Regions from separate parts of the Paenibacillus sp. MMO-177 genome, predicted to be linked through region 1. Evidence: riboswitches for the same ligand, from Rfam matches in the RefSeq annotation. Region 1 holds a riboswitch; the other holds the start of a gene.
The links. Region 1 has a riboswitch for thiamine pyrophosphate ahead of WFK81_RS08925 (ABC transporter substrate-binding protein). Riboswitches for the same ligand answer to the same signal wherever they lie in the genome.
Positions count from the first base shown of each region.

Region 1 (4,283 bases):
GGACAGCAGCGCCCGCAGGAAGGATACCCGCTGCTGCATCCCGCCGGATAATACATGGGGATAAGAATCGGCGTATTCCTCAAGACCGATGCGTCCCAGCCATTCCCGCGCCTGGCGCCCCGCTTCCCTGCGCTCCACGCCCGCAACATCAAGCGCGAGCTCAATATTGGCCGACACCGAACGCCAAGGCATCAGGGAGGCCTGCTGAGGCATATACGAAATATGCCCCCGGCTGCCGGTTACCTGCTTGCCTTCAATCCAGACTTCGCCGGCTGACGGCTGCTCGAGTCCGCCAATCAGCTGGAACAACGTTGTTTTCCCGCTTCCGGATGGACCGATGATGGAGACGAATTCGTTCTCGGCCACGCTTAGCGACAAGCCGTTCAGAACATTTTTCCGGCCGGAATCAAAGCTTTTATGGATCCCTTTTAGTTCAAGCGCTGGAGCCGTCATGCTCTTCCCTCTCCTTTCGCCGGACGCCACCGGATGACCAATCTCTCGATGAGGGCAACCAGACCAAACAAAGCAAGGCTTAGCGCCACGATCAAAAATACGGAAGCAAATACCCTTGCCGGCTCATAACCCTTGGACGACAGAATCATATAGTGGCCTAATCCTTTGTCCGCTCCGAGCCATTCCGCAACAACGGCGCTTAATACGGCGTAAGAAGCGGCGATTTTGAGGCCCGAGAATAAATGGGTAACGGCATTAGGCAATTCGAGCCGCGTAAACAGCTGCCAATCCCCTGCTCCAATCATCCGCATGTAATTGCGAAGGGTCGGGTCGGTGTCCTTGAAGCCATTCAGCATAGCGACGGATACCGGAAAGAAACAGACGATCCAGACCAGGATAAGCTTGGGCAGAACGCCGTAACCGAGCCATATCGTTAGAATCGGGCCAATCGCGATAACCGGCACGTTCTGCGTTACGACAAGCAGCGGATAGACGGCTCTCCGTACAAAAGGTATAAGATGAAGGATAGCGGCAAGGATGATGCCGGCTGCCCCGCCTCCGCCAAATCCGATAAGCGCCAGCTCTACCGTTGACCAGGCATTGTCCATCAAGCGCGGCCAGACGTCTAGCATTTCTTTTACGATAGATGTCGGCGATGGGAGCTGCCACTCGGGAACAACGCCGACATCAACCGACAGCTGCCACGCAGCAAGAATAAGGATGACGAGCAGCAGAGAAGGCCAGACCGCATGATACCAGCCTTTATTGCCCATCCGGATACTTCTCCAGCAGCCGGCCCATGGAAGCCCCGTTAGCCGGATTGAAATATACTTTCACCTGCGAGATGACGGAAGGACAGCCCATTTCGGTCATGGCTTCATTCATGGATTGCACGATTTCAAACAGCTGCGGAAGCTCGCCTTCCATTGTTGTCTCCAGCGGAGCTACCCGGTAAGGCACACCGGATGCTTTAATAATCTCGATAGCGCGGTCCACGTACGGAATAACGCTTTCCCCGTTTGGTGTTGTTGGCAGGATTTGAATACTTACAAGCGCGTTAGCCATCATCGTCAGCTCCTCTTATCCTATTGTTTTTCTAAGCTTTCGGCAGGAAGTCGTTCGTGAACGCTTTATCGGCATCCAGCTCTTTCTCCAGCAGCTTGTGGTCGAACATCCACCCGGAATAGTTAACCCAAACTTCCTTCTTCTGCACGCCCCACTGAGGAGCGTCATCCGTATATTTCGGGCTAAGCCACTTCTGGCTTGCGCGAACCAGGTCGGCATTCAGATCCGGCTCCGCCTTGATCAGCACTTCCGCCGCATCCTCCGGATGGTCAATCGCAAATTGATAGCCCTTAGCGGCACCTGCAACAAACGCCTTAACAATCTCCGGTTTCTCGGCGATCATTTTCTCGCTAGTTTCCAGAAGCGGCGTATAGTAATCAAGCTTTTCGCTATAATCGGTCAAATAAACCATGTTCAGCTTCTCGCCGCGCAGCTCTGCTTCAACGCCGGTCCAAGCATAGTAGATCCATGCAAAATCAATGTCGCGCTTCACGGCCGTGAAGAAATCCGTGTCGCCGATGCTGAGCATCTTCACTTTGGATACATCCGCATTCTCTTCCTGCATCAGAGAGCCGATTACCGCTTGTTCTACCGGTGCTCCCCAACCGCCGTAGGTTTTGCCTTCGAACTTCTTCGGAGAGTCGATACCCTTGGAAGCCGGCGAAGCGAAGCCCGAGGTATTATGCTGGATCACCGCAGCAACGGATACAAGCGGCACACCCGCGATACGCGCCATGGTAAGCGACTCTTGGTAGCCGACGCCAAACTCCGCTCCGCCGGAAGCTACCATTTTATCCGCGCCGTCCTGGCCGGGCTGAATAATCTCGACATCAAGGCCTTGCTCTCTGAAATAACCTTTATCCCGCGCCACGTACAAGCCGGTATGATTCGTGTTGGGCGTCCAGTCCAGAACCACCTTCACTTTGGTCAACGGCTTGTCCGCTCCATTGCCCGCAGGCTCGCTTTCCGTATTCTTGCTGCTGTTCGAGCCGCATGCGGCCAGCAGCACAACGACCGCCAGCATGGCGGCAACAACAGCATACCTTCTCTTTGCACCCGATCTCATCTTTCTTTCTCTCCCTCTCTGCTTCACTTTGACGTTTGCTATTACGGCCGGACTACCTTCTGAAAATAAAAAAAGCCCTCCGATTTCCGGAGAGCCATACAATTCGTCAGCTTTATTACAGGTCTGCCTGTTTCCTTCAATAAAAGGCACACCTAAATAACAATTCCTACGCTGGCATTATCCAGATCAGGTATAAGGGTCGGAATTTTCTTCGGAATTCCCTCTCAGCTGGCCTCAACCAGCTCCCCGGTGCTATTCACTTACGTCAGTAAACCTCATTATACCCTTTTTGCTCGAAAAAGCCAGCTTCCTTTTAAAGAATCGTAGATTTAGGTTTAGACATACGCCGTTTTTGCGCCTGGTGGGTTGTTGTCCTTATAGTCGGGTGACCGGCTTGAATAGTATGTAGTCGAGTGCATATCCGCTAATATCGAGAGGATTGAACCGGGGTGAAAAGAAGACGCAAGACGGGCAAAAAGCCGCAGCGGCCGAACAAATCGAAGTCCAGAAGACGAAGACCGGGAGGCCGGTCCAGATCATACCGCAGACGAACCGACAAGCCGCAATCAAGGCGAAAGCAACATCGCCGCTCCAAAAAGCGCAGCTCCGGGCGGTCTGCCGAAGCGAAACGGGCAATGCCTCCATCCGACGCTTCCCGGGAGCCAGGCGTAAATATTATCGGTTTTGTTCACGCGGAGATGGGAATCGGCGAATCCTCGCGGCTTGCGGCAAAAGCGGTCGATACGGCAGCCATTCCGTTTGGCCTGCTTAATTTTCCGCTTGCCGTAGCCTCGAGGATGTCCGATTACAGCTGGTCGCATAAGCTGCTGGACAAAGCCCGGTACAATACCAATATCTTTCATATGAACGCCGACTTTATGCGTCCTGCGCGCGAGCATTTCGGGGACGAATTGTTCAACAGCCGGTACAACATCGGGTATTGGCATTGGGAGCTGCCGGAGTTTCCGGAAGAGCATGCGGAGGGCTTCAACCATGTGAACGAGGTATGGGTGTGCAGCAAATTCGTAGCCGAGTCCGTCTCCAAACGGGCTTCCGTTCCCGTTATCACGATTCCCCACTGTATCCAGGTACAAGTTGCGCCCAATATTAACCGCGCTTCCTTCGGGCTGCCGGAGAACCGGTTTCTTTTTCTTATGATGTACGACGTTCAGAGCTCGACCTTGCGCAAAAACCCAAAGGCGGTAATCGAAGCCTTTAAGCTGGCCTTTGATAAGAACGATCAACGTGCAGGACTTGTCCTTAAAGTAAACAATGCGGACTTCCGCCCAAATGAGCTCGCCGAGCTGAAGAAGCTGATTGCGGAGCGGAGCAACATGTATTTAATCGATAGAGTGTTGTCCAGGCATGAAGTGAACGCCCTGCTGCAGTGCACGGACAGCTATGTCTCCCTTCACCGTGCCGAGGGCTTTGGTCTTGGCCTAGCGGAAGCGATGTATTTGGGCAAGCCGGTCATCGCGACGAATTGGTCCGGCAATACGGAATTTATGAATGCTGCCAATTCTTGCCCGGTATCCTACCAGCTCGTTAATATCGGCCAGGATTGGGGACCTTACAAGAGCCATCAGATTTGGGCGGAGCCTAATGTAAGTCACGCCGCGGAATACATGCAGCGTCTCGTATCCGATACGCGCTGGCGGGAATCGGTTGCCGCAAGCGGCATGAGGACCATTCATAATGA
Region 1 covers NZ_JBBCUR010000002.1:694,288-698,570, forward strand. The annotation lists gene WFK81_RS08910 (ABC transporter ATP-binding protein) at 1-453, opposite strand, end outside; gene WFK81_RS08915 (ABC transporter permease) at 450-1,226, opposite strand; gene WFK81_RS08920 (thiamine-binding protein) at 1,216-1,518, opposite strand; gene WFK81_RS08925 (ABC transporter substrate-binding protein) at 1,550-2,584, opposite strand; TPP riboswitch at 2,731-2,843, opposite strand; gene WFK81_RS08930 (glycosyltransferase) at 3,034-4,283, shown strand, end outside.

Region 2 (4,283 bases), on a different contig from region 1:
CGCGCCAGCGGAACTCGAACCTTGCCTTCGACAATGCGTCGTCCCGGAGTTTCGCCATGGGATGTCCTTTGGCAAGATCGGCGGCGTGCGCTGCTATTTTGTAGGCAATAACACCGTCTTTAACGTCTTCCTTATTGGGGAGACCCAGATGCTCTTTAGGCGTTACATAGCATAACATTGCCGTTCCGAACCAACCGATCATTGCTGCTCCTATCGCCGACGTAATATGGTCGTAGCCCGGTGCGATGTCCGTCGTGAGCGGCCCCAGGGTATAAAACGGCGCTTCCTTGCAGATCTCCATTTGTAGGTCGACGTTTTCTTTGATGAGATGCATGGGGACGTGGCCCGGCCCTTCGATCATGACCTGAACATCATGCTTCCAAGCGATATCCGTCAGCTCACCAAGAGTTCTCAGTTCCGCGAATTGAGCTTCGTCGTTAGCGTCCGCAATGGAGCCGGGACGAAGGCCGTCCCCGAGCGAAAATGCTACATCGTAAGCTTTCATAATCTCGCATATTTCTTCAAAGTGGGTGTAGAGAAAGTTTTCCTTGTGGTGGGCAAGACACCAGGCAGCCATGATGGAGCCGCCCCGGGAAACGATTCCGGTAACGCGTTTGGCCGTAAGCGGAATGTAACGCAGCAGCACGCCTGCGTGAATAGTGAAATAATCGACGCCTTGTTCCGCCTGTTCAATCAACGTATCGCGGAATACTTCCCAGTTCAGGTCTTCCGCTTTTCCGTTCACTTTTTCAAGCGCCTGGTAGATCGGCACGGTACCGACCGGAACGGGGGAGTTGCGGATAATCCATTCGCGGGTCGTATGGATGTTTTTTCCCGTGGACAAGTCCATAATCGTATCCGCTCCCCAACGGGTCGCCCACGTCATTTTCTCGACTTCCTCTTCGATGGAGGACGCAACGGCTGAATTGCCGATGTTGGCGTTAATCTTCACATGAAAACGGCTCCCGATAATCATCGGCTCGAGTTCGGGATGGTTGATATTGGCCGGTATTACCGCGCGCCCGCGGGCCACTTCCGAACGGACCAGTTCCGGATCAACCCCTTCGCGAATCGCGATAAACTCCATTTCCGGAGTAACGATGCCTTTGCGGGCGTAGTGAAGCTGTGTCACGTTTTGCCCTGGCTTTGCCTGAAGAGGCCGGTGATTCAGGCAAGGGAAAATTTCCGCGCCTTTCTCCTTCGCACGTTCCTCGTTTGCGAATCCGTTGTCTTCCGGCCTAACGATGCGGCCTTCGTATGTTTCCGTGTCGCCACGTTCGTTAATCCACCCGCCCCGCACAATAGGAAGTCCTTTTCGTACATCCGCCTCATAGGACTCGTCGGTGTACGGTCCGCTTGAGTCATACACCCGCACCGGTTCGTTCGGCTGCGGCTGTCCGTCTTTTCCCCGGCTGTCGGATAATACGATTTCGCGCATGGGAACCCGAATATCTTCCCTCGATCCTCTCACATACGTTTTGCGGCTGCCCGGCAGCGGCGTCGATAAAATCGGCATCAAAAAAACCTCCTTAAGAACATTCGATAGGTTCAGGAATGTCCGCTAGGAGGCCGTTGTTTAGGGGGAATGGAAATGTACGCGGCATAGCTTCTGCAGTTAGACACGGCGAATAGGCAGAGCTCGCCCAGGCAGGGCAAAGCTCGCAACCCCCGGCCGCTCCCCCAAAGGCGGCATTTGATGCGGCCGGACGATCGCCGGCAACAAGAAAAGCCGCCCCGTCGGGAGCGGCTTGAGGTGTCGAAATCCGTGCAAATCGAAACGGACGAATGACAATAGCACCCCGTTTCTATCGCATATGGCTGACGCGCACAAGACCACTTTCCTACGCTGGCATAACCCAGATCAGGTTCAAAGGGACCAAGGCTAAGCCTTATCTCAGCCCTTGCGGGCGCCCCTAGTGGAATTCCTAGTCCAAAGACTACACTCGTATCCAGCTTCTGTCAAGCAAGCTTTCAAGCGAATCTTTCATTTTATGCTCGTAGGCAGGATGAATTGGTCGTTTATGGAATAGTAATATACAATCTCGTACTTGATCAGGGAGGTTGGATGAATTGGACAATCAGCCATTCAAGCATGCGGTCAGAAATCCTTCGGGCATAAAGAACATTTTTGCGATGACGGTGCTGTGTTCACTCTTTCTTGTTAGTACGCTGCGTGGAAAAGAAGACGATACGATTCTATACGTTCTGGGCATCGCGATATTCTGCTTCTGCGCTGCCGTCTTGATCTGGTCCGTGTACCGGGCGGTACAGAAGCCGATTGATCTCTGCTTGCAGGAGGATACGCTTTTGCTTAACGGAAATACAATCTCCGCCGATCAGATTAAGGTCATCATGATCAGACGGGACTCGGTTCACCCGATTATCGGGATTAAGCCTTATGGCGCGAAAATTGTTCCTGTCCGTTTGTGCTTCAGGTATGTGGACGAAGAGGATAAAGGCTTCGCGGATATCGCCGACTGGGCGAAGAGGAATAACGTAAAAGTCGATTATGGTTTCTTTTTTAGATGGATATAGAGAGGCAAATGAGATGAAACAAGGAGGGCGGCCATGAAGGCTCGCACGATGAAAGCGCTGGTCTATGAAGCTTACGGTTCGCCGGAGGTTCTCCAAATCAAAGAAGTGGATGTCCCTGCGCCTAAGGAGCATGAAGTGCTGATCGAGGTTTATGCCGCTTCGGTCAATTCATGGGATTGGGATCTGCTTCGCGGCAAACCGTACATAAACCGCATTGGCGGACTCCGCAAGCCGCGGTTCCCTATTCTTGGGGCGGATATTGCCGGGAAAATCATCGCCGTTGGCGCCTCCGTCACGCGGTTCCGACCCGGCGATGAGGTGTTCGGCGATCTTTCCGGCTGCAGCTGGGGCGGATTCGCCGAATACGTATGCGCGGGTGAGGATGCTTTGACGCCAATGCCGAAGCGGCTTAGCTTCGAGCAAGCGGCAGCGATTCCGCAAGCAGCCGTGCTTGCCTTGCAAGGAATGCGAGATAAAGGGAATTTGCGGAAGGGCCAGCAAGTGCTCATCAATGGGGCAGGAGGCGGCGTGGGGACGTTTGCCATCCAATATGCCAAGCTGCACGAGGCGGAAGTCACCGCTGTTGACCGGGCATGCAAGCGGGATATGCTTCTGTCCCTCGGAGCGGATCATGTGCAGGATTACAGGAATGAGGACTTTACCGCTAATAGGCGGCAATACGATCTTATCCTGGATGTAGTGGGGACCCGTTCCGTCTTCAAAGTGAAGCGGGCGCTTAAAAAAGGCGGAACATACGTTATGATTGGCGGCTTAATGCCTCGTCTTCTCCAAACCTTGCTCGCCGCACCGCTGATCCGCAGGTTTGAGAAGAAGAACGTGACCATTCTGATCCATAAGCCCAATGATGCTGATCAGCAGGTATGGAAGTTGCTTGCAGAAGCGGGCCAGGTTACTCCCGTCATTGACCGGCTGTATGGATTGCAGGATGCTGCCGAAGCTTTCCGGTATTTCGGGGAAGGGGAGTTCAAAGGCAAAATCGTTGTTCGCATAAAAAGCGAAACCCCCACGCCATAAGGCATGGGGGTTTCGCTTTTTATTTTATTATTTCTTGACGGTCACGGTTATCGTGTCGCTGGATGTAACGCCTGCCGCATTCACAAGCTCGCAGCGGTACACGTAGGTGCCGGGCGTTCTTGCCGAAATGGCGGTTACTGCATTTTGCGCCGCAGGAGTTGCGTCCTTCAGCGATTGCGTATCGATAAGCACGCCATTCTCGTATAAGCGGTATTCCGTGGCATTAGTGCCCCACCACAGGTTCATCGTTACTTTGTAATTTCCGTCTTGATCCCAATTGTCATGGGACAGGACGGCTTTGCCCGGAGAAGCGTCGGTTACTTTAACGACCAGCTTGCTGCTGGCTGTTTTACCGTAGGCATTAATCAATTCCGCTGTATACGTATAGGTCCCGTTAGCTTTGCCCGTAATTTTGGTCTGAACGGATTGGGCCGAAGGGGAAGCGTCTTTCAATTCAACCGTATCAATCAGTACGCCATTCTCATACAACCGGTACTCGGTACCGTTATTGCCCGACCACAGGTTCATCGTTACCGTGTAGCTTCCGTCCTGAAGACCGTTATCCCAACCGTTGTTATGGGATAAGACCGGCGTTCCCGGAGCGCCGGTGGCAAGCGGTTTGCTTGTCACTTTGAACGTGTAGCTTGCTGTGGACGTATTGCCTGCTTTGTCGGTTACCGTATAGTTGACCGTGTGGCTTCCGATGCCAAGCT
Region 2 covers NZ_JBBCUR010000013.1:88,097-92,379, reverse strand. The annotation lists gene thiC (phosphomethylpyrimidine synthase ThiC) at 1-1,516, opposite strand, end outside; TPP riboswitch at 1,822-1,925, opposite strand; gene WFK81_RS27320 (hypothetical protein) at 2,071-2,535, shown strand; gene WFK81_RS27315 (NAD(P)-dependent alcohol dehydrogenase) at 2,569-3,570, shown strand; gene WFK81_RS27310 (OmpL47-type beta-barrel domain-containing protein) at 3,598-4,283, opposite strand, start outside.
Region 2: it holds a riboswitch for thiamine pyrophosphate, as region 1 does, so the genes downstream of both, thiC (phosphomethylpyrimidine synthase ThiC) here and WFK81_RS08925 (ABC transporter substrate-binding protein) in region 1, are expected to answer to the same signal.